4 regions of the Aneurinibacillus sp. XH2 genome follow, and region 2 is predicted to be linked to each of the others. Evidence: riboswitches for the same ligand, from Rfam matches in the RefSeq annotation. Region 2 holds a riboswitch; each other region holds the start of a gene.

Region 1 (5,472 bases), 1.0 Mb from region 2:
AGGGACGCCAAAATCCTTATCAGCCGGAAAACCGGTTGCAAAGAACTGATCGAGCTCTCTTCTTAAATTTTCAAGGTGACGAAATGGCTCGTAAGGAATTAGGGCCATGCTCGTTGCCTCCTATCGCTTATTTTTATACAAAAATATATTTTCCCCCTCCATTATTTTTTATGCATTTGATGATTCATTGGCTCCACATTAAAACATATTTGTATTTATGTGGAGCAGGAAACTTTATCGATCAAAAATCTGCATACATCATTTCCTGCGAGTCCAGCATAATTTTAATAAGGTGAAGCAGCACCTGGCTGCTGTTTACATTTTCTTGAGAATAGTGTTATACTTTCAAACGTATTTTCCTGCATCAATAGGGGTTAGGAGCGTGGAAACAACCATGGCTACAACACTCTATCGTAGAATCATGTCCTTGAATCCTAAAGTAATTTTGGGATTGGAATACGTAGAAATACTCATTGGTTCAACGATTGTTGCTTTAGCTTTTACTCTGTTTTTATTGCCAAATGAAATTGCCGCCGGCGGAATTAGCGGCCTTAGCACCATTTTTTACGGATTATTTGGCTGGAAGCCATCTTATGTTCAATGGGCATTCAATCTTCCCTTATTCTTCTTAGGAACCCTTTTGCTCGGAAAAGAATTCAGTTTAAAAACCCTTGTGGGAACAACGTTTTTACCTTTTGTCGTTTATTTGACGGAAGGAATAAAACCAGCGACCACCGATCCGCTTTTAGGAGCGCTGTTTGGCGGATTGGGTGTGGGCTTAGGGCTTGGCATCGTATTTCGCGGAAAAGGCTCCACTGGCGGAACGGCGCTTGTCGGCCATATTATTCACAAATTCACCAATCTATCACTGGGAATTTGCATGGTGATTATTGATGGTCTGATTGTTGTTACATCTGCTTTCGTGTTTAGCTTTGAGCAGGCGCTTTACGCTTTAATCAGCATCTATTTAACCGGAAAGATCATTGATATTGTACAATTAGGCTTAAGCTATACAAAAATGGCCATCATTATCTCGGATAAAGATGAAGAAATTCGTCACGTAATTTTAAATGAAATCGATAGAGGGGTTACGAAAATAACCGGCATAGGCGGCTACACGAATGAAAAACGTCCGGTTTTACTATGCGTACTTGAACAAAGCGAACTGTCAAAATTAAAGCAGCTAGTTAAAAACGCCGATCCTTCTGCGTTCGTTATTATATCCAATTCTATAGAAGTATTGGGCGAAGGATTCAAGCGCTAATCCACTCCTCTTATCATTTCTAATTTTGTTATTCGAAGGTTGAAAAGTTACTAACCATTAAAAAAGGGGCTGTCCTAAAAATAATGGGCCAACCCCTTTCATATTTACGAATTCATGTGACTAAACGCCCCTTCATTCATTGAGGGGATAAAAATCGCTTGGCTCAAAATCCCGGTATAGGATGGTAAGAAGAAACATAATATCATTTATCTATCCTCTCACCATAAAATCGACATCGAAATATCAACTACAGCCAAAAAAAAAGAGTATGCTCCATTTCTACTCTTTACTTTTTATCATTTTATATCCTAACCATGTTATAACAAATGTAGCCACCATCAAAACAGTAAAAACTATCAAGAATATGCCATCGAAAGTTTCCGTATTCATGGATCGTTCCTCCTTAATCAAATCAATCTCCTATTTATTTTAATTCAAAATTTCGATATCTTTATGAGACTTTTATGAATAATTATTGAAATATGTTGAGGTTCACGGTTAGTGATAGCAAACAAAAAGTCCGAGCACGCCGGGTTTCATGGTTTGTGTTTGCTATTCATTTTTTAGTGACTTAGACGCTCCAAATAAAACCGCCACTCCAGAAACAAGACAAACAGCAAGTAAAACTATATATCCCATGTTCACATTCTCCTTATACTAGATAATCATTTTCATATTAACATAGTATTAATAATGCTTTTGTGAATAATTATTGAACGATCCAAAAATCCCCGCCAAACATTTAATAATTTGGCGGGGATGCTGGTATGGGATCATCTGAGCCATTTACTTACCTGTTTTCTCTTCATTCTGACATTTCGTTTGGCAGCTTGCTTGAATTCTAAAAGAAACTGTAAAATTCAATTATAATTTGAATTTATCTACAGACAATTGCAATTCCTGCGCAAGATTTCTAAGAGTAATAGTGAAACTTGACAATTCATCTATTAGAGAGGATTGTTTTTCAATAGCTGATGCGATATTTTCTGAACCAACGGCTACTTCTTTGGCTACCCCAGCCATTTCCTGTATAGAAGCCGTTACCTGTTCTGCTCCTGCAGATAATTGCTGGGAAGCTGCTGACACTTCCTGGATTTGATTGTTCACATGTTGGAAGGCTATTCTAATACTCTCTAAAGATTTGCCCGCCTCATTGATAACCGCCATTCCAGACTCAACTTCCTCCGCTTCTTTCTGCATACCAGATATAACTTTACGAGTATGCTCCTGCATTTGCTTAATAAACCCAGTAATCCCCTCTGCCGATTTTTTCGATTGTTCAGCAAGTTTCCTTACTTCATCTGCTACAACCGCAAAACCTTTTCCATGTTCTCCAGCACGCGCTGCCTCAATAGCCGCATTTAAGGATAATAAATTTGTTTGTTCTGTAATCTCCGTAATTACATCTGTAATTCTCTCAATTTCCTTAGAATGGTCCTCTAGTTTTTTAACCAACGAAGTCGTATCATCAACTGATTTGCTAATAGATTGCATCTGTTGAATTGCCTTGGATAGCGCTTCATTTCCATTTTCCACTTCTTTCACCGAGCTTTCAGATGTTTCCGCCACTCTAGAGGATGAATCAGCAATACGTTCAATTCCTATGGCTGTTTCCTCCATCGTACTTGCCACCTCTTCCGCTGTTTGAGAAGAGGCTTCTGCTCCTTGGTTCAGCCCCTCAACAGTGATAGCAATTTGCTTGCTGGCTTCATCTGTTTGTTCCATATTTTTTATTAGTTGTTCCGATAAAGCAATAACATGCATACTGGCGTCATTTACTTTTTTGATAATGCCTTTTAGGCCTGTTACCATTTCATTAATCGCATTAGCAAGTTCTCCTATCTCGTCTTGAGACTTTGTATCAATCGTCTTTACCGTTAAGTCTCCTTCACTTATCTTTTTCGCTATACTACTAACATACAAAATAAGTTTGATTTTTTTATTAAATAACCATATAAATACACCCATACAAATTAGTGAAAATAAAGCAATACCTCCGGCTATAACCCCTTTTATAAGAGGAAGAGAGCCATAAAATTCTTCTGGATATACAGCAATACCAAGTGTCCATCCCCAAGGTTTGTAATACTCTACATAACTCATTTGTGGTCGTTCTTTAGCCTCGTCTTGATTTTTCCACGTATAGGTTAATAACCGTTCGTTAGGATCGCTATTTTTACCAGCTTTCACAAGATCTTGTATCAAATAAGAACCATCTTCAAGCTTGAAATCCTTTTGATTTTGTCCTTCATATCCTAGCGGGTGCATAACTGCAATGTAATTGTCATCATAAGCCCACATATAGCCTTCTTTTTTATAGATAAAATGCGATTTACTTAAATCCCGCTTTTTCTTATCTTCTAACAACGGACCGTTGATATAATCCTTTGCTCTGTTTTGGGCTTCTTCCAATGTAAGATGGCCATTTTTAACTTCTTCATCCATTACCTGAATTATCGTGATTGCACCATCAACAATTTGATGTAAATGCTCAATACCTGCTTTCTCAAGTTCGCTTTTTGCAGAGTAATAAGTAACAACACCTACCAGAGAGCTTGAAATCATGATTGAAATGGTTACTGCTATTATTAATTTCCATCTTATACTAAAAATAATTTTCCTTTTTATCATAGTAATATCCTCCTTTTATAAAGACTGTTTTACCTTCCTTATATTTGCGTATCGAGCGATATATTGTCTTACTATTTAATTGATGTTTCCTAGCTACCAAACTGAACGTATATCTGTCTATTCCTTCACTAATTACTATGTACTGAATGCTAAATCTCACTCCCTTTCATTATGACTCTATATTGATAAACAAACTACATAAATACGATACGAAAGCTAGGCTTATCGCTACTTATGTAAAAAACAGAAAAGGCCATACCGCTCCCTAAGATTACCGAATGCGGAATAGCCTTTTTTTAAATTCATCAAACTTTTTAAAAAGATTTCGGTAACCCGGCTGTCATCATTCACATTGAACCTTAGACCCGTGGCTTTGCGTCCTTATCTTTCGATAAGTTTGCCTTTATCGTTAAATTAAGTTTTGCAGTTAATTAGCACTTATATCTCTTATATTATAGTCATAAAGTTCCATTACTTCAATACTGTAATAACATAAATTATATCTAATTATTCATATTGTTTTATTAATAAAATAAAATTTAAAAAAAAGGGGGGGCAAAACACTATTTTCTAAACGTTTGGTCAACTATAAAAAAAAGAAAGCCCTTGAAAAATCAAGGAGTTTGACGTTTGCTACTATCTGCATTCCAAGCAATACCCGTAAATTTCAAATTTAGAGAACAGATGAAATGCGGGTGAAACGTAGTTTATGAGCCTGCGAAAATCCTTGATTTTAAAGCTATTTAACATAACACGCAAGAAGTCCCCTTCCTTCACGCCTCCGGCGTAGGTGGGGGATGAATCGCGTGTTATGTTAAAAGTAAAAATGAAACAAATTTATTTTTAAAAATAAAAAGCAGTAGGCTGATCAGCTTACTGCTATAGTAACATGTAAAGGGGAATTCTAATTGTTCCTTCTTCTTTTAGAAACGTATCAGATGGAACCAAAAGTGTAAAATTATTCTCCAATAAAAAACCGATGATTCCTTAATGTAGGAAAAATCAATTTTTTAATTCCACAAATTGCATTGTCATATATTTCCTGTATTTTTCTGCCGGGACCCCTATTTACAAGGATACATATCTACAAAATTCAAATAATTTGGTTTTTTAACAGCCACTCTTTTAATTTTATACTCCCCTCTTCGTAGCTTATATCCTTTTGAATGATAGAAAAAGCATAGTAACCAAAAGGATCAATTTTAGGAGAATTAGTTAAACTTTTATTCACCAATATACTATTTTCTTCAAAATTTATATAAACATCCCAAATATCTGCATCTTTCTTTTTAAAAGCTATAACTTCTATGTCATAATTTTCATCTTGATATCCAATATGTAAATGGATATTATGGTCATATTGATCAGACAATATTACCACTCGCCTCTCCTAAAATATCACATGATGTTCCTTCATATCTGGTGCTACATGATAATGTAAAACATAAGGTCCCCCGGCCTTTATTGGATAATAATCTAGTCTAAATATTGGTTGACCGGTTTTTTTAACTCTTACCTGTATAATCCTCCCACCACCTCCTGGACCATCTATAGTATATTCATTAGCAGCATCTAAA
Region 2 (5,472 bases):
AACCGCTCCAAGCAATAAACATACGATCAAAAACACCATTCCGCTCATGACGATAACATTGTAATCCATACAGCAGCGACCTCCTTTGATTTATGACTTAAGCAGCTACCGTATATGGCCATATACATTAGAATTGATACATACGTATTCTTTTACGGTTCGAAGGAAAAGCCAAGGGGATAACCCACAATACAAATGTCAATATATCAACCAAAATATATAGCTTTCTCAAAAGAAGTATGCATCTATATTGTAAAAACTACATATTAAAGATGAGTTACAAAATTATGATCAAACTATGATCTTGCCACCTTTTTAACGACAAAAAATGACTTTTTCAGCAAAAAGCTCCGATAAAGCTGAAGCTTACATTTTTATTCATGGCGCGGATATTTGCTTTGCGACTCACCGCCTGGCTGCCGTTTATCGAGACGTACCGCCTGAGTATCGGTATAGCTAGCAAATTCGCTATCCTGTTTTCCAGGCGTCGCTTGATTGCTTTGTTGTCGCTTATGATCCAACGTTATATTGTATTTCACTCTTTTGGACATAATAGCCACCTCCTTCTATAGCTTGTCCTTTCCTCCTGCCATTATTCTCATTGTATAATTGTATAATTTTCCATCTTTTATGAATTTTTTATTGACTTAACATAAAATGTTTGTATAATCTGAGCATAGATAAGCGTAGAGCACTTAAAATCCGGAGGAATTTTTATGTATTCAGATAAAAGACTTTTCTCTTCACTGTTTTTGATGCAACTGCTTTCTTCATTTCTTGTACTTGCCGGTCATTACACTGCGGATGTCGACGATTACATTGAGTGGACATTCTGGGAGACAACTTTGAACCAGATTAGCCGTTACGGGACAGTGATTTTAGCAATTATTACTGGTTTTTTTACTGCACACAGTCTGGATGGAAAAAAATTTTCAGGCACACGCTTTTTTAAAGGAAAGCTAAAATACATCTATTTTCCTTTTCTGTTTGCCAGTGTGCTGTACTTTATTATTATGAAAAAGGGCATACCGACAAACGAAAAAGACTGGCAGGATGTTTTGACCGGTCAAACCGCAGGGCACCTGTACTTTATTTTTATGCTTTGCCAGTATTATGTATTCGCTTATCTTTTCCGCCGCTTAATTATGAAGAAAAACATTCTGTTGGTTATCACCCTTTTCTTTGTCATACAATATATGTATATTCATATAATTGCACATGGCTGGTTTGGTCTAGGTATACGTCATTTTTTACCGACTTGGATTTTTACATTGTATTTAGGACACTTACTGTACTGGTATCGTAAACCGATGTTTATGTTTATGGAAAAGCATAAAATTGTTCTTATTGGATTATTGGTTCTATCCGGATTTACTATGTACTTTTTCGTTATGTCATCTAAACTATATACAGCTAACCATCTAATATTTGTCTTAGCAACATTTGCGCTGCTCGTCTCCAGCGCGGCGATATTGCATTATATTGTGGATGCGTTGCACCTGCGCTTTCAGAAAGGTTTAACATTCTATATCTATTTACTACATCCAGCATTTATTATATACGCTAACAAGTTTATGGAAACGAACTTTACCATTGAATGGATTTTTCATCACAAAGCTATATCCGCGCTGTATATGCTGAGCATCTATGCAGTTACATTCGCTGTGTCGGCGATTTGTGCCCAATTGGTAAACCGCGGTTTCAGCTGGCTGACAAGCCAAAAACAAAAAAAAGCCACAAATGCAATTGGTGCGAGGAAACTTGATGGATAGACGATGCGCCACAAAACAAATCCTCCTGGAAAATTGCAGGAGGATTTGTTTTGTCGTACATTCTACACCCAAAGCAGGGCATTCGCCGTTTTTAATGAAATCTAATTTGCATCCCGTCTTCTATCCCATCGTCTATTTCGTAATGGTTTTCTGTTAAATATTCCTGAAACATTGTGTGCAACTGCCGTTCAATGAGACGATTGTTCTCCACCATTAATGCCTGCACAGCTTCTTTCATTTCTTCGATCGTAAAAGCGGCGGAAAGCCGTTCCGCGATTTGCTTGTTCGTAAGTCCAATGGCCACGGCTATCACCTCCGTTTTTACTGTACCCGAATCACATAAGAACCATCCGTGTTTTTATTAATACGTAGTATTTTAATACTTTAAACAACAGAAAATAAAAAGTTCTCCCCCTTGAGAGAACTTTTTATCATATAAGCAAAAAATAATGAATAGAACTAAAAATTCAGATAATACCATTGGAGTCCATTTTTTCAAAAAGCCAAAAGACAACGTGCGTGTTTATCCGCTATTTATTTTGCGCCAGTGAATATTTTCCTTCCTTAAATTCGCGAACCCAGCGATAAATGATGCGGGAGTTTAAGCGATGTCTACGCGCGACTATACTTAAACTTTCTACCTCTAAAGCCTCTTTCACTACTTGATGTTTGAATTGGATAGAATATTGTCGTTTCATCTTTCGTCTCCTTTTTGTGTTTTTTTGAAAAGAAAATAAAAAAGGGCTCTTTCGTGCGCGAAACAGCCGTGGTTATATGCCTATTCATTTATTTATAACCCCAGCTTTTCGGCAACCCGGCTGCCATGGTTTATGCCAGCATAAACGGTAGGCCCGTGGCTTTGCGTCCCCACTTTTCAGTGGGTTTGCCATTATCGAAGCATGCATTTATATAACTTTACAGTCATTTATTACTATAACAAATTTATCAGTATTTGTCGATTATCATAGCTATAATGTTAAAAAAAATTAATATTATAGGCCTTATAGTCCAAAGTATGCATAAAAAAGATAGAATTGCAAGGAGAGGAAATGAATATTTTCTCTCATATTTTTTTTCATCCACACATATGACATAATTGCTCTTTGCAAAACATGTTTTGGTGTAGGGCCAAATATAAGGTAAAATATATAGAAAGTGGAGGAAAATAAGGTTGAAACAAACATTGGAATATATGAAGAGCCTAATATATGAATGCAACATATTTAGTACATAGAAAGGGAGAAGAGAAGATGACAACGCAAACAAACAAGATAAAGCTAAAAACCACCGCACTTATTCTCGCAGCTGGTATCATGGCTGCTTCCGCGCCTCCGGCCTACGCGCTGGACGCATCTGGTATATTTACCGACGTGCCGCGCGACCATTGGGCCTGGAAAAATGGAACCCTTCCCTGGGCGGCACAGGCCGGAATACTGAATGAAAAGCAGACCGAAACCTTTAATCCCGGCGAAGTGATTACAGAAGCTGAGTTTCTTACGATGATGATGCGCCTATTCCCTGACACGCGGGACAAGCTGGGAACAGGAACAACAGAGGAAGTATACGCGCTCGCGCGTGAATATAATCTTCCGGCAGCAGGCATAAACGATCCGGCCAAACGCGCTGACGCGCTGACACGTATCCAAGTTGCGCGCCTTTTCTCCGCTGCCGGCGGCCACCATTACGATGACGAAGGCGCTATCGCTTACATGTATGAGCACGGCATTACGAAAGGCATGGATGGTGAATCAACCATCGCAGGATACGGAAGTTCCCAAAAAGTCAGCCGAGTGGAAGCGGTTCAATTTCTAAAAATGGCCCACGACACTGGCATCGCATCCACCATGCAAAAAATGCCGGAACAACCGTCTTACAATCCTGCTGTCACCCGTTTCATTAGCAGCAGCCCTGAAACAGTAGTCGCAAACTTGCACAAAGCACAAAATGCTATCCTTCCCAAGCGGGGCCAAATTCGAGATTACAATGCGATCAATTTCTGGGCAAAACGTTTATATGAAACGTTTCAAAAAATAGAAGTGACGCATGACGGGACATTGCGCATCTACCTGCCTTCCCTTTCGGAACATCAAACGCTTATTTATCATGTTGCTTCAGACAAATGGTACAGCGGAGAAATTGCCGGAAATGCCCGGTCAAACGTACCTGCTTATCTGGAATTTCCAGCAAGCGCCGATTGGAGCGTTATGCTTATGGCCAAAGATCAAGGTACGATTGTCGGGGATATGTACTATGACACAGCTTCACAAACAATTGAAATCAACAACATTGTGATCCAAAAACACGTAAAAAAATAAGAGGGCCCATCGCCCTCTTTCTTTTTATTCTTCTTGTGACGGTGATAAAAGGTAGGCAAGTAGCTTTTCTTTCACATAGCCAAGTTTTTGTGAATTCCCATCATGGAAAAAGGCATCGATCGCTCCTTCCCCATCGTATACAAACACGCTTGGGTGTTCCGCACCCACAAGGCGACCTAGGTCAAGATACTCGTTTAATGCTCGCACGTATTTCGGATCCTCAAGCAGCTTCCAGTTCCACTCCAGCATCGTACCGGCTCCTGTTTGCCGAGCAATCGTATTTGTCTCTCCTAGCATATCCATGCCTGTGAAATTGTCTTTGCTGAAGTAATGGTTCGGCTGCATCCAGGCGAAGTCAAATCCGAGCGTTCTCCATTGTTCGGCACCTGCTGCCTGGAAATATGGCGCCCAATAAAATTTATATCCCTTCTTGCGCACGATTGTGCCGATTTCTTTCACAAACTCACGGTCTGAATCAGGAACGATTTCATTCGTCCAATAAAAGCCCACAAGCCGCAGCGCTTGTGGATTTTTTGCGTTCCACTGAGCAATGATCCGATCCATATACCCTTCCACCAGCGCGGTGCGCTGCACCGGATGCACCGTTCCTATCGGGTTCGGCAAACCGATGATAACATTTGTACGGTATGTAGAATCTTCCATATAAGCACGCGCTTTCAACGTTGCCTTCTCCAGCAAATCTACCTCTTTGCCAGGCGCGAAAATTTCTTCTACATACTTAGTAAGCGTCTCAGATGGATTCCCTTTCGTCGTATCGAACGTTTCAAAGCTATAGCCACGCTGTTCCTTGCCGACTGGACGAATAATAAACGTGTCAAAGAGCCAGTGCGGTTTTCCGTGCCATTCGACCACCATGCGCTTAAATAAATCACCGACTTTTGTATGTTTGGCTTCGGTCATAAAAATCGTGTTGCCAACATATCCGTTCGCCTCCGTTTTGCGGGCAGGATATGAGGCTTTGGCAGGCTGAACCTGCCCATCCTTGGCATGCAACCACACAAAACGGCCGTTTTGTTCAATTTTGTACCAGCGACCCGCGTTCGCATACGCAATTGTTTCATAAGGCACGTTGTCCAATGTGCCTATCGGCTTCCAGAATGTATCTGGATACGGGTACAATTGTACGGGAGAGGTGACGTTGATCTTGCGTACACCGATGACTTCGGTCACATAATCTGCCGATGCATATAGCCAGCCTGGCCCCGCATCCGTGCGGATTTGGTACCAGCCTCCGTTTTGCTTAAGCACCTGAATCCGCTGTGGATGAATATACATAAGCCGCTTGGAACGGGCATCCGGCTGCTGATAAACGGATAGCGGATGATGAAGGAACATATATTTGCGGTTAGGGGTCTGATCCTCTC
Region 3 (5,472 bases), 710 kb from region 2:
ATTAAGAAGTTCATGAAATGAATTTTAGTCCAATTGCCGCCATAAGAACCATACTAATAAACAAAACCCGACGCCATTCTTTTGATTCCCCATATATAAACATACCGACAAGCGCGCTTCCTACCGTGCCAATCCCAGTCCAAACGGCATACGCCGTTCCCATGGAGATCGTTTTCATCGCCTGAGAAAGAAAGAAAAAGCTCAAACAAAATCCCCCAACCAGTATGGCAATTGACTGCCAATTTTTTTGTTTATTTACTTTATTTATTCCTGTTACGCCGACCACTTCGAAAGAGCCGGCTAGGATAAGATAGATCCAACCCATTATCCTCTGTCTCCTTTCATTTCCCTTCCGCTTCAGCTCCAACGTTATCTTCCGATTCTTTCGTAACAACCTTCAGCCCAATTACGCCTATCAATAATAATAAAATAAGCAACACTTTCACCCATTGAAACGGTTCGCCAAACACAAGCATCTCCATGATTACGGTTCCAGCCGTTCCGATTCCTGTAAAAACGGCGTATACGGTGCCAACCGGCAGTCTGCTTGAGGAGCGAATCAACAAATCAAAACTAACGTAAATAGCTATTATCGTCCCAACCCATGTCCAAAAATTATAAGCATGCTTGAGTCCGATAACCCATGCGACTTCAAAAAAGCCGGCAATCAATACCAATATCCAGTTTCGGTTCATTCCATTGCCTCTCCTGTGTTTTTCTTTATTATTCATATAGATAATCCGCGCCAATACAAATACCAGGAAGCATGTAACCTTCTTATGAATCGTTCCGTTCCGCCATATAACATTTCCACGAGGAGCCCGTCAAGCAAACCCATGAACGCGACAGCGGCCCGCTCCGCACCGACAGAACGAATCTCGCCTTCCTCTATCGCTTTTTCAAACACCGGAATAAGAAGACCTTCGAGTTTATCCAGATAAATGTAAACATCGTGCATGACTTCATCGTACAAGTGGGTTGGCGGAAAAAATGTGATGCGTAGCAAAAATTTCGTTCTGTCATCATGCTCATACCGTGCTTTATACTGGCTCAAAAAGTTATACAAACGCTCGTGTAAAGGAATGTTTGCATGACGCGCAAAAAAATGAGTTACAAACTCCGCTTCATCACTAATAACATCCTCGATCACCTTTAGAAAAAGATCGTCTTTTCCTTTAAAATGTGCATAGATCGATGGCTTTTTTATCCCCACCTCATCAGCAATATGTGCAAGGGAAGCCCCTTCATACCCATGTCTGGCAAAATGAGCGAGAGCGACCTTTTTTATGCGATGGATCGTCATCTCCCGTTCACCTCCCTAACGTTCGTTAGTTCATTTTTACACAGATTTTCTAGAAAGTCAACGGACAGAGAATAAAACGTTCTTGTTCCATACTACCGCTGTTCTATCTTTTACAAACCAAAAAATTCCATATGATGCTTTTCACTTCTGTAATAAGATAATCGGTCATTCAAGTTACCTGTGTGAAATTCGAATTTATGTCCATCAGGGTCTGTAAAATAAACGGAACGTTTGTCTTTTTCATCTCTGTCTCTACCCGGAAGAATATTGACGAATACCTCCCAACTAGAATTTTGAATCATTTAGTTTTTCCCTTTTTAATAGTTACGCTAAATCACTCAAAATTCCTGCTTATTAGTGAAATGGCTACGTTCATTCTGCTCCGCTTCTATACAAATCCAAGTACAAAAGCAGCTCGTAAATCAGCACTAATGACCACCACAATCACAAGCGCTTTCTTCTTCGCTGTATATCTCGGTGCTGTAGGCCGCCCCATCTTCCTTAGCGGTTCTGCTGAGCCACAAGTTATGAAAGATAAGGAGTGGGTTTTCTTTTTCAATATAAAGTGGTATGATTATGTATGTTCGCCTTTCTTATGGTTGTTTGATCGTACTTACATCATATAAGAAAATGGCGAATTTTTGTTTTTTCTGATTGAGAATGATTCAACAAGTTCATTAGATAAAAAATAAAGTTTTCCTACAAGAGGTACTATGCATCCAGACATTCATTCTAATACAAATACTAAAACAATAAAAAAAATTTACATTCCTGTAAGTACAAAATTTTGGCTAAGTCATTTTATCGCTTTTTTGTGGATGTGCTTTTCCATTTATATTTCCATGCCTTGGTTAAAGGATTTATCAAGTATTATTTCTTTTCCTTTCGCTCTGCTCATTATTATAGGAATTTCATATATTCCAGGATATATGAATGCTTTTCTTGTTGCAAGCTTAGTCTTTGATCGACAGCCGCCGTTCAAGAATGAGTTTTCCACCGATTCTGTAACCGTTCTAATAGCTGCTTATAATGAAGAAGAAAAAATATTTAATACATTAAGATATCTTTCAAAGCAAGATTATAAAGGTAAAATAACTACGATGATTATTGATAACGGTTCAACTGATAATACTGTTTCCGAAATACTAAAAGCAAAACAGGAACTAGACTTGGATATTGCAATTTTTCACGAAGAGCATCCTGGAAAGTTTCATGCTTTAAACAAAGGACTACAATATGTTACGACTCCATATGTAATTACACTAGATGCAGATACATTATTGCATCCATCCGCTATTCGTTATATCGTAGCCAGAATAAAAAGTAGTTCAGAAGAGATATGTGCAGTGGCAGGCTCTATTCTTGTTAAAAATAGTCGAGATAATATATGGACAAAGATACAGGAATGGGATTATTTTTTAGGAATTGCTTCTATTAAACGGCTTCAGGGTTTATATCAGGGAACACTTGTTGCACAAGGAGCCTATAGCATATACAAAACTTCATGCCTCAAAGAAATCGGGGGATGGCCTAATGCAATCGGTGAGGACATTGTCTTAACATGGAGACTTTTACAAAAAGGGGGGAAAATTTATTTTGAACCATTAGCAGTAGCTTTTACAGAAGTACCTACCAGTTTGAAACACTTTGTTCGTCAACGCTCTCGTTGGGCTAGAGGAATGATTGAAGGGCTAAAGGAAATTAAACCCTGGGAACAACCCCAGCTATATACAAAATACTTAACCTTTATTAATTTGATTATGCCTTATTTGGACTTTGCATACACATTCTTTTGGATTCCTGGCCTTGTTCTTGCATGGTTCGGTTACTATTGGATTGTTGGACCTATGACATTACTCGTTTTACCTCTCACTTTAATAAGCTATAGTTTCCTTTATTTCTTTCAAAAAAAATATGTTTTTACCTCCTTACATTTAAAAGTTCGTAAAAACTTTCTCGGTTTTCTTTTATTTGTTCTTTTTTATCAAATGATTATGTCACCCGTTTCAACATATGGATATATACAAGAAGTGTTCAAACTACAAAGGATATGGAAATAGCAGCTGCATTTCTACAAAAGCACCCAGGACTGAAAGTTTCGCTCTAGATGATAACCGTCTTTATGTGACGGGAAAAAATGAATCATGTAGAAAAAAGATAGCTGTAGCTGATACCGATGGTTATAGAGCAAAGCCTCGCCACCCAAATGGGCAGCGGGGCATTATTATTTTTGCTGCACTCTTCCTCTAAATACCCCGACAATGTTTTAACATGACACTACAGAGAAATCTAATTCCAATGGTAGGCATTCTAACATTTTATCTCAAACTATTTTCGTCTATCATACGCTTAATTCTCTCTTTTGCTTCTTCAATATCCAATTCAACACTACTAATGATATCTAACCAATGTTCCTTCTGTTTTTTCATCGTAAAAAATATGGTTGGTTTTTCATGTTTAAGAATAGTGATTAGTTCTATTATTGGTAATGTTTCCCCAATCGCTTTCTCTCTAAGCAGACCTTTAAAAAAACTAGTAAAGATATAATAATGCTGTGACTCATCATGGTGTTTCTCTAGAAGTTTATAAAAATCCACTATCGCATCAACAACTCGATACATTTTTCTTCTCATATATTCCTCCTGGCAACTGGCTGGCATATCTTAAAGATAGAAGCCCCTATAGTTTTGCGTCCTTATCTTTCAATAAGTTTACCTTTTTCAGCAGGAATATATTATCACTAAAAACAAAGCGATAATAGGTATAAAGACATGCAAAAATTGCACCTATCTGACACGGCCCCTTCGTTTATCTTCTGATACTATCATCATACTCCCCCTATTTCAAAACAGCGCCCATCCAATCAAAAATCAGGCCATTTATCCCCGGATTAATTTAATCAAAGATATAACAGCACCATATACCCCCTAAAGCATTGAGCGGTTAACTCAAAATAGTTTTATGTCTACTTCGTAACATTTATAAACATAGACCATCCTATGCAAATATGTACTCAAGGGGACAAATGGTGAGTGATAAATGGGGTTCCAAATTATCGTTTACTGATCTTATTTTCTTAGATAAAATTTATGTATATTTTATTTAAATTCCAAAGGAGGAATAATATGTGAAAGGGGAGAAAGTCGTTATCACAGGATATGGAATCAAAGTTCCAGGTGGATATAATGTAAATCACTTTGCCGATACTCTTTTAACGGGAAAAAGCGCTCTAGACCTTTACATAGGAGAAGGAACGGAAGGAAAAAATATCGCATTCGGGGTTGTACATGATAGATTAGCAGAAATACAGAATAAAAAGTATAGAAGATACCCTAGGATCAGTCTTCTGGCTATGTCAGCCGCAAAGGAAGCGCTACAAATGACAGGAAATATCCATTTAGATCAATATAAAACAGGAATTTTCCTCGGAACGGCTTTAGGGGGAACCCTAGGATACGATGAGATTGTCGTTCTTGCCCAACAGAATAATCTGAAAGATATGCCTGTCAGTGGATGTGGGATCGTCCATTATCATAGCTTAGCTTCTTCAATAGCAGAGTTTCTAGGGGTAAATGGAGTTACGAGAACCGTAGCCACAGGATGCGCAGCAAGCATTGATGCCATCCAGGATGCCATTATGTATTTGCGTTCTGGCGAGTTAGACATCTGCATCGTAGGGGGGGCCGATGCGCCTATTTCTAAAACAGTGATATATGCCTTCGGAAAAATAAGATGTTTATCACAAGACAAAGAGCTACATATGATGGGCGTTCCATTTTCAAAAAAGAGCGGAGGATTTGTCATCGCTGAAGGAGCAAGCGTATTAGTGCTTGAAAGAGAATCGAGCGCTCTGAAAAGGGGAACAAAGATTTTAGGTGTCATTGACGAGGTCAGTACATCAAACGATGGAAAAGGAATATTTTTTTCAGACAGCGAAGGGAAACATTTGCTTCGTGATTTAGAAAAGGTAACTAAACATAGAAAGCCTACATATGTCAATAGCCAGGCACTTGGAATGAAAGAAAACGATAGGATTGAAGCTATCAACCATATGCAGTTGTTTGGTAAAGATGTTCCCATTACTTCTATAAAAAGTATAACCGGTCATACGTTTGGAGCAAGTGCAGGAGCACAAATGATTTCTTCTCTTATTGGAATGGAACGGAATT
Region 4 (5,472 bases), 340 kb from region 2:
TTACTAAGGCCTTTCAAATAAATCACATGGCCGAGCGGGTCCATGCTTTTTAGCGAAGACGGGGGCTTATTCTCATAATAAATTTCGCTCCACGGATCATCCTCTAGGATGATGCTCTGTGTCTCATAGGCAATGTCAAGCAACTGGCGTCGTCGCTCGATACTCATCACCGTTCCGGTTGGATTATGAAAGGTTGGCATCGTATAAATAAGCTTTGGCTTGTATTTCTCACATAGCGCCGCCAGCATATCTACTCGCATTCCATCCTTATCTACAGGCACGGGAAGAATGGTAGCCCCGCGCCAGCGGAATACATCAATCGCCGCAGGGTAGGTAGGCGCCTCGGTAATGACGATATCCCCTGGGCCGACAAACGTCCGAGCCACGAGATCAATGCCCTGTTGTGTTCCATTCGTAATTAAAATTTCTTCCGGTGTTACTTGAATTTGCTTATCCCGTAAATAAACAGTTAGTTCTTGACGCAGCGGCAAGTCACCCTGAACGTCGCTGTACGTGGAAAGAATTCTCGGCTCCTCAGCAAGAATGCGCTGAATTTCTTTTTCCAAGTACCGGTTTGGCAAAAGCCCAGGGTCAATCGTAGAAGAAAAAAATTCATAGCGGGCCGATACCTGGTGATAGCGTGAAAACTGCGCTCGTGGCAAATAGTCGGGAACCGACAGTTGCCAATCAAACGGCGACTCTTTTTTTGGCAGCTCTTTTTTCGGCGTTGTATCCGCCGCTTTTGTCCGTACAAATGTGCCTTTTCCTTGAATACGTATAATATATCCATCTTCTTCAAGCGCATCATACGCTTGAACGACTGTCATGAAACTTACATGAATCTGTTTAGCCAGCGCACGGACAGAAGGGAGACGTGTGCCTTCTTCCAACAACTCCGACTGGATACGGTCCACAATCGCTTGATAAATTTGCTTGGCCAACGGAACAGGAAGCTGCCGGTTCACTTTTATTTGCATAACGGATAACTCCTTATTAAGTGTTATATAAAGATATACTGTTATATAAGCATAACATAATCATCAGTTTTATAGAAAGTGCTCCTTCGTTCAATATTTATAGCCTTTCCATCGTAATCAAAGCAGCCATTCCCATCCACGGAATGGCTTTATTGTTATGTGAGTAAATAATAAAAGGTTATGAATAAAAAATGTATGGATGTTATCTTTTTTATTTTTTCTGTTCTCCGTTTTGATAAGCCGCGATGAACTTAGGAAATCTCCCGAAATAACTAGTACTTTTATGAGCTTCTCTTCATATTCACAAGATACGGTTTAATATTTTTAATAATACAAAAACAGGAAAGATGGTTGATTTATAAAGTTATATTAGTAAAATAATCCTGGTAGAACCAACCTATTCTAATCTGAAAAAGGCAAATCTATCGAAAGGTAGAGACGTAAAGCCAAGGGTCTAAGGTTGCAAAACTATGACAGCCGGTTGCCAAAATTGTAGCGCACATAAGTGTCGTTCGTAAAAGCATTCTATCATCTTGTCAAAGGTTTACAAATCGGGTGTACTGCATATTGGCACAGGCTATTCCAAAGAATATGGATGGCCTTTTTCTTTTAGTATTAAAAAAATAAGAAAATCAAGCAAAGGGAATGGGGGATAAACATGAAGATGAAAGACATACAAGCTTTGTTTCCAAGCGAAGATGGAAACAAAGAACGTCGGCAGGTGCTACTTCAATTCATGCAAAACATTGTGGAGGGGCTTGATCGCCTGAAAGACCCACAACGCGCAACACTAGGATCGATGCAGGAGAGGACAGGAGAGTTTTACAAGGATATTATAGACTGCGCGCAGGTTCCAGAGCGCGGAATAGCATTGGATAAAGTCGTTGAAGAACTTCTCGGGTTAGCCAAAGGACATCCGTATCATACAAGAAATTTCGTAAGTAATGTATTGCCTATGGCAAGTATTCCAGGTATTCTGGGCTCTTTACTTACTACATTGTTAAATGGCAACAATTTATGGGATGTATACGGACCGGCTGGCGCGGAGGCAGAAGTAAAAGTCATCGCCATGATGTCCAAACTGGCGGGTTATGACGCTACAAAATCATGGGGATACACGACATGGGGCGGGCAAGGAGCCGTATTCTCAGGGCTGCGCCTCGCTATCGCCAAGCAATTCCCGGATGCTAAAGAAAAGGGCGTGCCTGGCAATTTGTACTGCTTTGCTTCAGAAAACGCGCATTATAGCCTTTTTAAATCCATGGAGGCGACCGGCATCGGCAGTAACCATTTGATTACGGTCAAAGCCGATCCGCTAACGCACGCTATGAATACAGATGATTTGCGCGAAAAAATGGAACGTGTTATTCAGCAGGGAGGTATCCCCATATACATCGTCGCCACGACAGGGGCCACGGATTCATTCGGAATTGACGATATAAAAGCGATTAAAGAAACAGCCGATGCAATTACGAATCGATACGGGCTCCATCCGGCGCATATCCACGCCGATTCGGCGCTAGGCGGATTCTATTGCCTGTTTAACGACTACGATTTTGCGCGCAATCCGCTTCAACTCGAACAGCCTTTGTGCGAGAACTTACTGCAAATCCGCGAAAAAATGCAGCATTTACATCTGGCTGACAGTCTCTGCTTCGATTTTCAAAAGCTCGGACAAACGCCGTATCTTACGAGCCTGTTCCTTGTGAAAAACGGAAAAGATATTGGGCTGCTTGATTTGCATGAGTTCGAAACACCATATGTGGGCAACCGGGGCTATGGCAGTTATCACACAAGCTACACGCTGGAATGCTCGCGTATGGCCAGTTCGATCGCGATATACGCGGCACTGTTGGCGTTCGGCGTGGATGGCTACCGCCAAATCCTTGCCAATTATGTGCGGGTGAATATGGCGTTCCGCGACAGGCTATTGGCCCGTTTTTCGAATGTGGCTGTTACAAATGAGAATAATCCTGGACCGATTACGACTTTCCGGTTTTATCCAGAACAGGCGGAGTGGCACAAAGAAAGAGCAGGGAAACTTACAGGCAAGCAGATTAAACAGAACAACGAATGGAACTACCCAATATTTGAAGAATTAGGCAAACACCGTGAGCACGTGTTTTTCGGCGATACAACAAGGCAATGCTTAGTCGATGCATCCGATGTTTCAGAACGTGTACCTGTTTACGCTGCTAAGTTTTTTTCGATTTCTCCTTATACAACGGTAGAAACGTTGGACGAAATTGTTGAATTTTTGGCGAAACGTGTGGCATGCGTAGACACAATGCGAAATGCGAGGGAAAAGACCTATGTTTAAAACAAAAAGCTCCCTCGGTAAAAAAATTACCGCCTATTTTGCAGGTTGCATTCTCGTATTATCTATCATCTTCAGCTTTGTTTCTTATGAGCTTTCCATGTGGATTGTTAATCAATACGTTTTGCCCCAGTTCGAGAACACGCTGCAAACCAATATCCGGGAACTTGAGCGGAATTTGGACAAGACGCTGGCTACTCGTTCGGACGCAGGCTCAGACTCGGCCTATGCTAGCCTGCTGGCTTTCTTAAATGAACAAAAACAGGACATGGGTGCCGAATATGTGTATGTGCTCGGAAAAAAAGATAAAGCCTATATCGTTGCGCTGAGCGGAGCCGCTGAAAAACGAAACGCGGACTACACGTTCACCGCAGGGATGGAAAGAGCGTTTGACAACCCGGGAACCGTGCAGTTTAGCGAGGTATACGAGGACAGCTATGGTGTACATAAATCGGTCTTCACCCGTCTTGCGGGAACGGATATGATCATCGGCATTGATATGAACGCAGAGTTTGTCAAGAAGTTGAATCGCTACATTATTGGTATTAGCATCTTGCTTACACTGGCACTTATCGTTTTCGGTTTTGCCGCTGGCTATTCGATAGCGAGAAAAATCATAAAACCGATACAGCTCCTCGTCCAACATACACAAAAAGTGGCAGCTGGCGATTTGCGCGATGAAATAAAAATTGCAAACAACGATGAACTTGGGCAGCTTGCGACCAGCTTTAACCATATGAGCCAGCAGCTTAAAGATATGATTTCACAATTGTCGGCTACATCAAACCATGTGGTGGATTCATCCGAGACCTTATCCGCCAACGCGCAACTGACAACGGAGATGGCACACCAAATGGTAGCGGCGACTGAAGAAATTGTATCTGGCAACCAAACAGTGTCGCAAGCTGCGGAAGAGAACGCACAAGCTATGGGAGAAATCGCCTCGGGCATCCAGCACATTAGCGAATCAGCTGTTGCTGTTGCCGAACAATCCGTCAAAGCGGCACAGGAAGCGAATGACGGTAACGATCGGATTCAAAAAGCCGTATTGCAAATGGATTCGATTTCCGCTTCACTTTCCCATTCGACGGTACTTGTAAAGCAAACAAACGAGCGCACAAACCAAATTGGCCATGTAGTGGAATTGATTACGAGCATAGCCGATCAAATTAATCTACTCGCGCTTAATGCAGCGATTGAGGCGGCCCGCGCTGGAGAATATGGCCGCGGATTCGCGGTAGTAGCGGACGAAGTGCGCAAGCTTGCCGAACAATCGGCCGCTTCTGCAAGCAAAATTGCAGGCTCATTGCATGCCATTTGCGAAGATTCGATTAAATCAGTGGAAGCGATGAATCAGATGGCGGCGGAAGTACAGGCCGGAACAGAGGTCGTAAATGAAGCTGGTCAAGCGTTTGAAAATATTCTCAGTCTCATCGACGATATTTCACAAAAAATCCAGGCGGTTTCCGCTGTAACACAACAGGTATCCGCAAGTGCTCAGCAAGTATCTGCATCGGCGGAAGAAACGGTACAGATCGCCTCGGAATCCCTTGAGAATACAAGAAAAATAGCAGCTAGCTCCCAGGAGCAGTTAGCGTCAATGGAAGAGAGCGCAAATGCTATCAAAGAACTGCAAGCACGGGCCCATTCATTGCAAAGCAAGCTCGGCAACTTCAAAATTTAGCAGGAGGAAGAAGAAGGTGTCCCAGAGGTGATGGGGCACCCTTTTTTCCTGCTTTAGAAATGATCCCTTGATAAATAGAAAGCCTATTATTCCTATGTAAATATTTCTAAAAAATAAAATAAATAGTATATATAGAAAGTATTGATTAAATGCATTGTAATGGTTATAATGAAATCGCTTGATCTAAAAAGGAATGGGAAAGTACATAAGTAAAAAAGTAAGGAAAGGGCATATTTCGTTTTATGCTCTTTTTTCGTGCGTAAAAGGTTTTGATTTACAGTATTTGTTATTGTGTGATATTGTATCATTGTTTATTTTGCGACATTCCAAAAAATAAACATAGGAGAAAAAAAGATGAGAGAAACATATTCTGTAAGGGAAAAAACGCGGCAGCTTCTGGTGATTCTGCTTCCAATTTTAATTACACAATTATCACTATATGCGATGAATTTTTTTGACACAGTCATGTCTGGCCACGCCAGCCCAAATGATCT

The links. Region 2 has a riboswitch for cyclic di-GMP ahead of ACH33_RS18765 (transposase). Riboswitches for the same ligand answer to the same signal wherever they lie in the genome.
Region 1: it holds a riboswitch for cyclic di-GMP, as region 2 does, so the genes downstream of both, ACH33_RS16730 (methyl-accepting chemotaxis protein) here and ACH33_RS18765 (transposase) in region 2, are expected to answer to the same signal.
Region 3: it holds a riboswitch for cyclic di-GMP, as region 2 does, so the genes downstream of both, ACH33_RS08040 (hypothetical protein) here and ACH33_RS18765 (transposase) in region 2, are expected to answer to the same signal.
Region 4: it holds a riboswitch for cyclic di-GMP, as region 2 does, so the genes downstream of both, ACH33_RS09880 (pyridoxal phosphate-dependent decarboxylase family protein) here and ACH33_RS18765 (transposase) in region 2, are expected to answer to the same signal.

The regions. Positions count from the first base shown of each region.
Region 1 covers NZ_CP014140.1:3,373,087-3,378,558, forward strand. Annotated here, with positions in the region: gene ACH33_RS16720 (Hsp20/alpha crystallin family protein) at 1-108, opposite strand, end outside; gene ACH33_RS16725 (YitT family protein) at 422-1,264, shown strand; gene ACH33_RS16730 (methyl-accepting chemotaxis protein) at 2,129-3,895, opposite strand; cyclic di-GMP riboswitch class I at 4,220-4,307, opposite strand; gene ACH33_RS16735 (DUF3986 family protein) at 4,989-5,267, opposite strand.
Region 2 covers NZ_CP014140.1:2,332,861-2,338,332, forward strand. Annotated here, with positions in the region: gene ACH33_RS19390 (hypothetical protein) at 375-551, opposite strand; gene ACH33_RS11505 (acyltransferase family protein) at 717-1,772, shown strand; gene ACH33_RS11510 (hypothetical protein) at 1,864-2,076, opposite strand; gene ACH33_RS18765 (transposase) at 2,303-2,470, opposite strand; cyclic di-GMP riboswitch class I at 2,578-2,670, opposite strand; gene ACH33_RS11515 (S-layer homology domain-containing protein) at 3,023-4,087, shown strand; gene ACH33_RS11520 (DUF4855 domain-containing protein) at 4,112-5,472, opposite strand, start outside.
Region 3 covers NZ_CP014140.1:1,618,061-1,623,532, reverse strand. Annotated here, with positions in the region: gene ACH33_RS08065 (DMT family transporter) at 11-325, opposite strand; gene ACH33_RS08060 (DMT family transporter) at 342-695, opposite strand; gene ACH33_RS08055 (TetR/AcrR family transcriptional regulator) at 728-1,303, opposite strand; partial or broken gene ACH33_RS08050 (metallothiol transferase FosB) at 1,414-1,575, opposite strand; gene ACH33_RS20070 (hypothetical protein) at 1,597-1,929, shown strand; gene ACH33_RS08045 (glycosyltransferase family 2 protein) at 2,017-3,363, shown strand; gene ACH33_RS08040 (hypothetical protein) at 3,622-3,936, opposite strand; cyclic di-GMP riboswitch class I at 3,945-4,029, opposite strand; gene ACH33_RS08035 (beta-ketoacyl synthase N-terminal-like domain-containing protein) at 4,431-5,472, shown strand, end outside.
Region 4 covers NZ_CP014140.1:1,988,991-1,994,462, reverse strand. Annotated here, with positions in the region: gene pdxR (MocR-like pyridoxine biosynthesis transcription factor PdxR) at 1-977, opposite strand, end outside; cyclic di-GMP riboswitch class I at 1,383-1,466, shown strand; gene ACH33_RS09880 (pyridoxal phosphate-dependent decarboxylase family protein) at 1,642-3,297, shown strand; gene ACH33_RS09875 (methyl-accepting chemotaxis protein) at 3,290-4,978, shown strand; gene ACH33_RS09870 (MATE family efflux transporter) at 5,333-5,472, shown strand, end outside.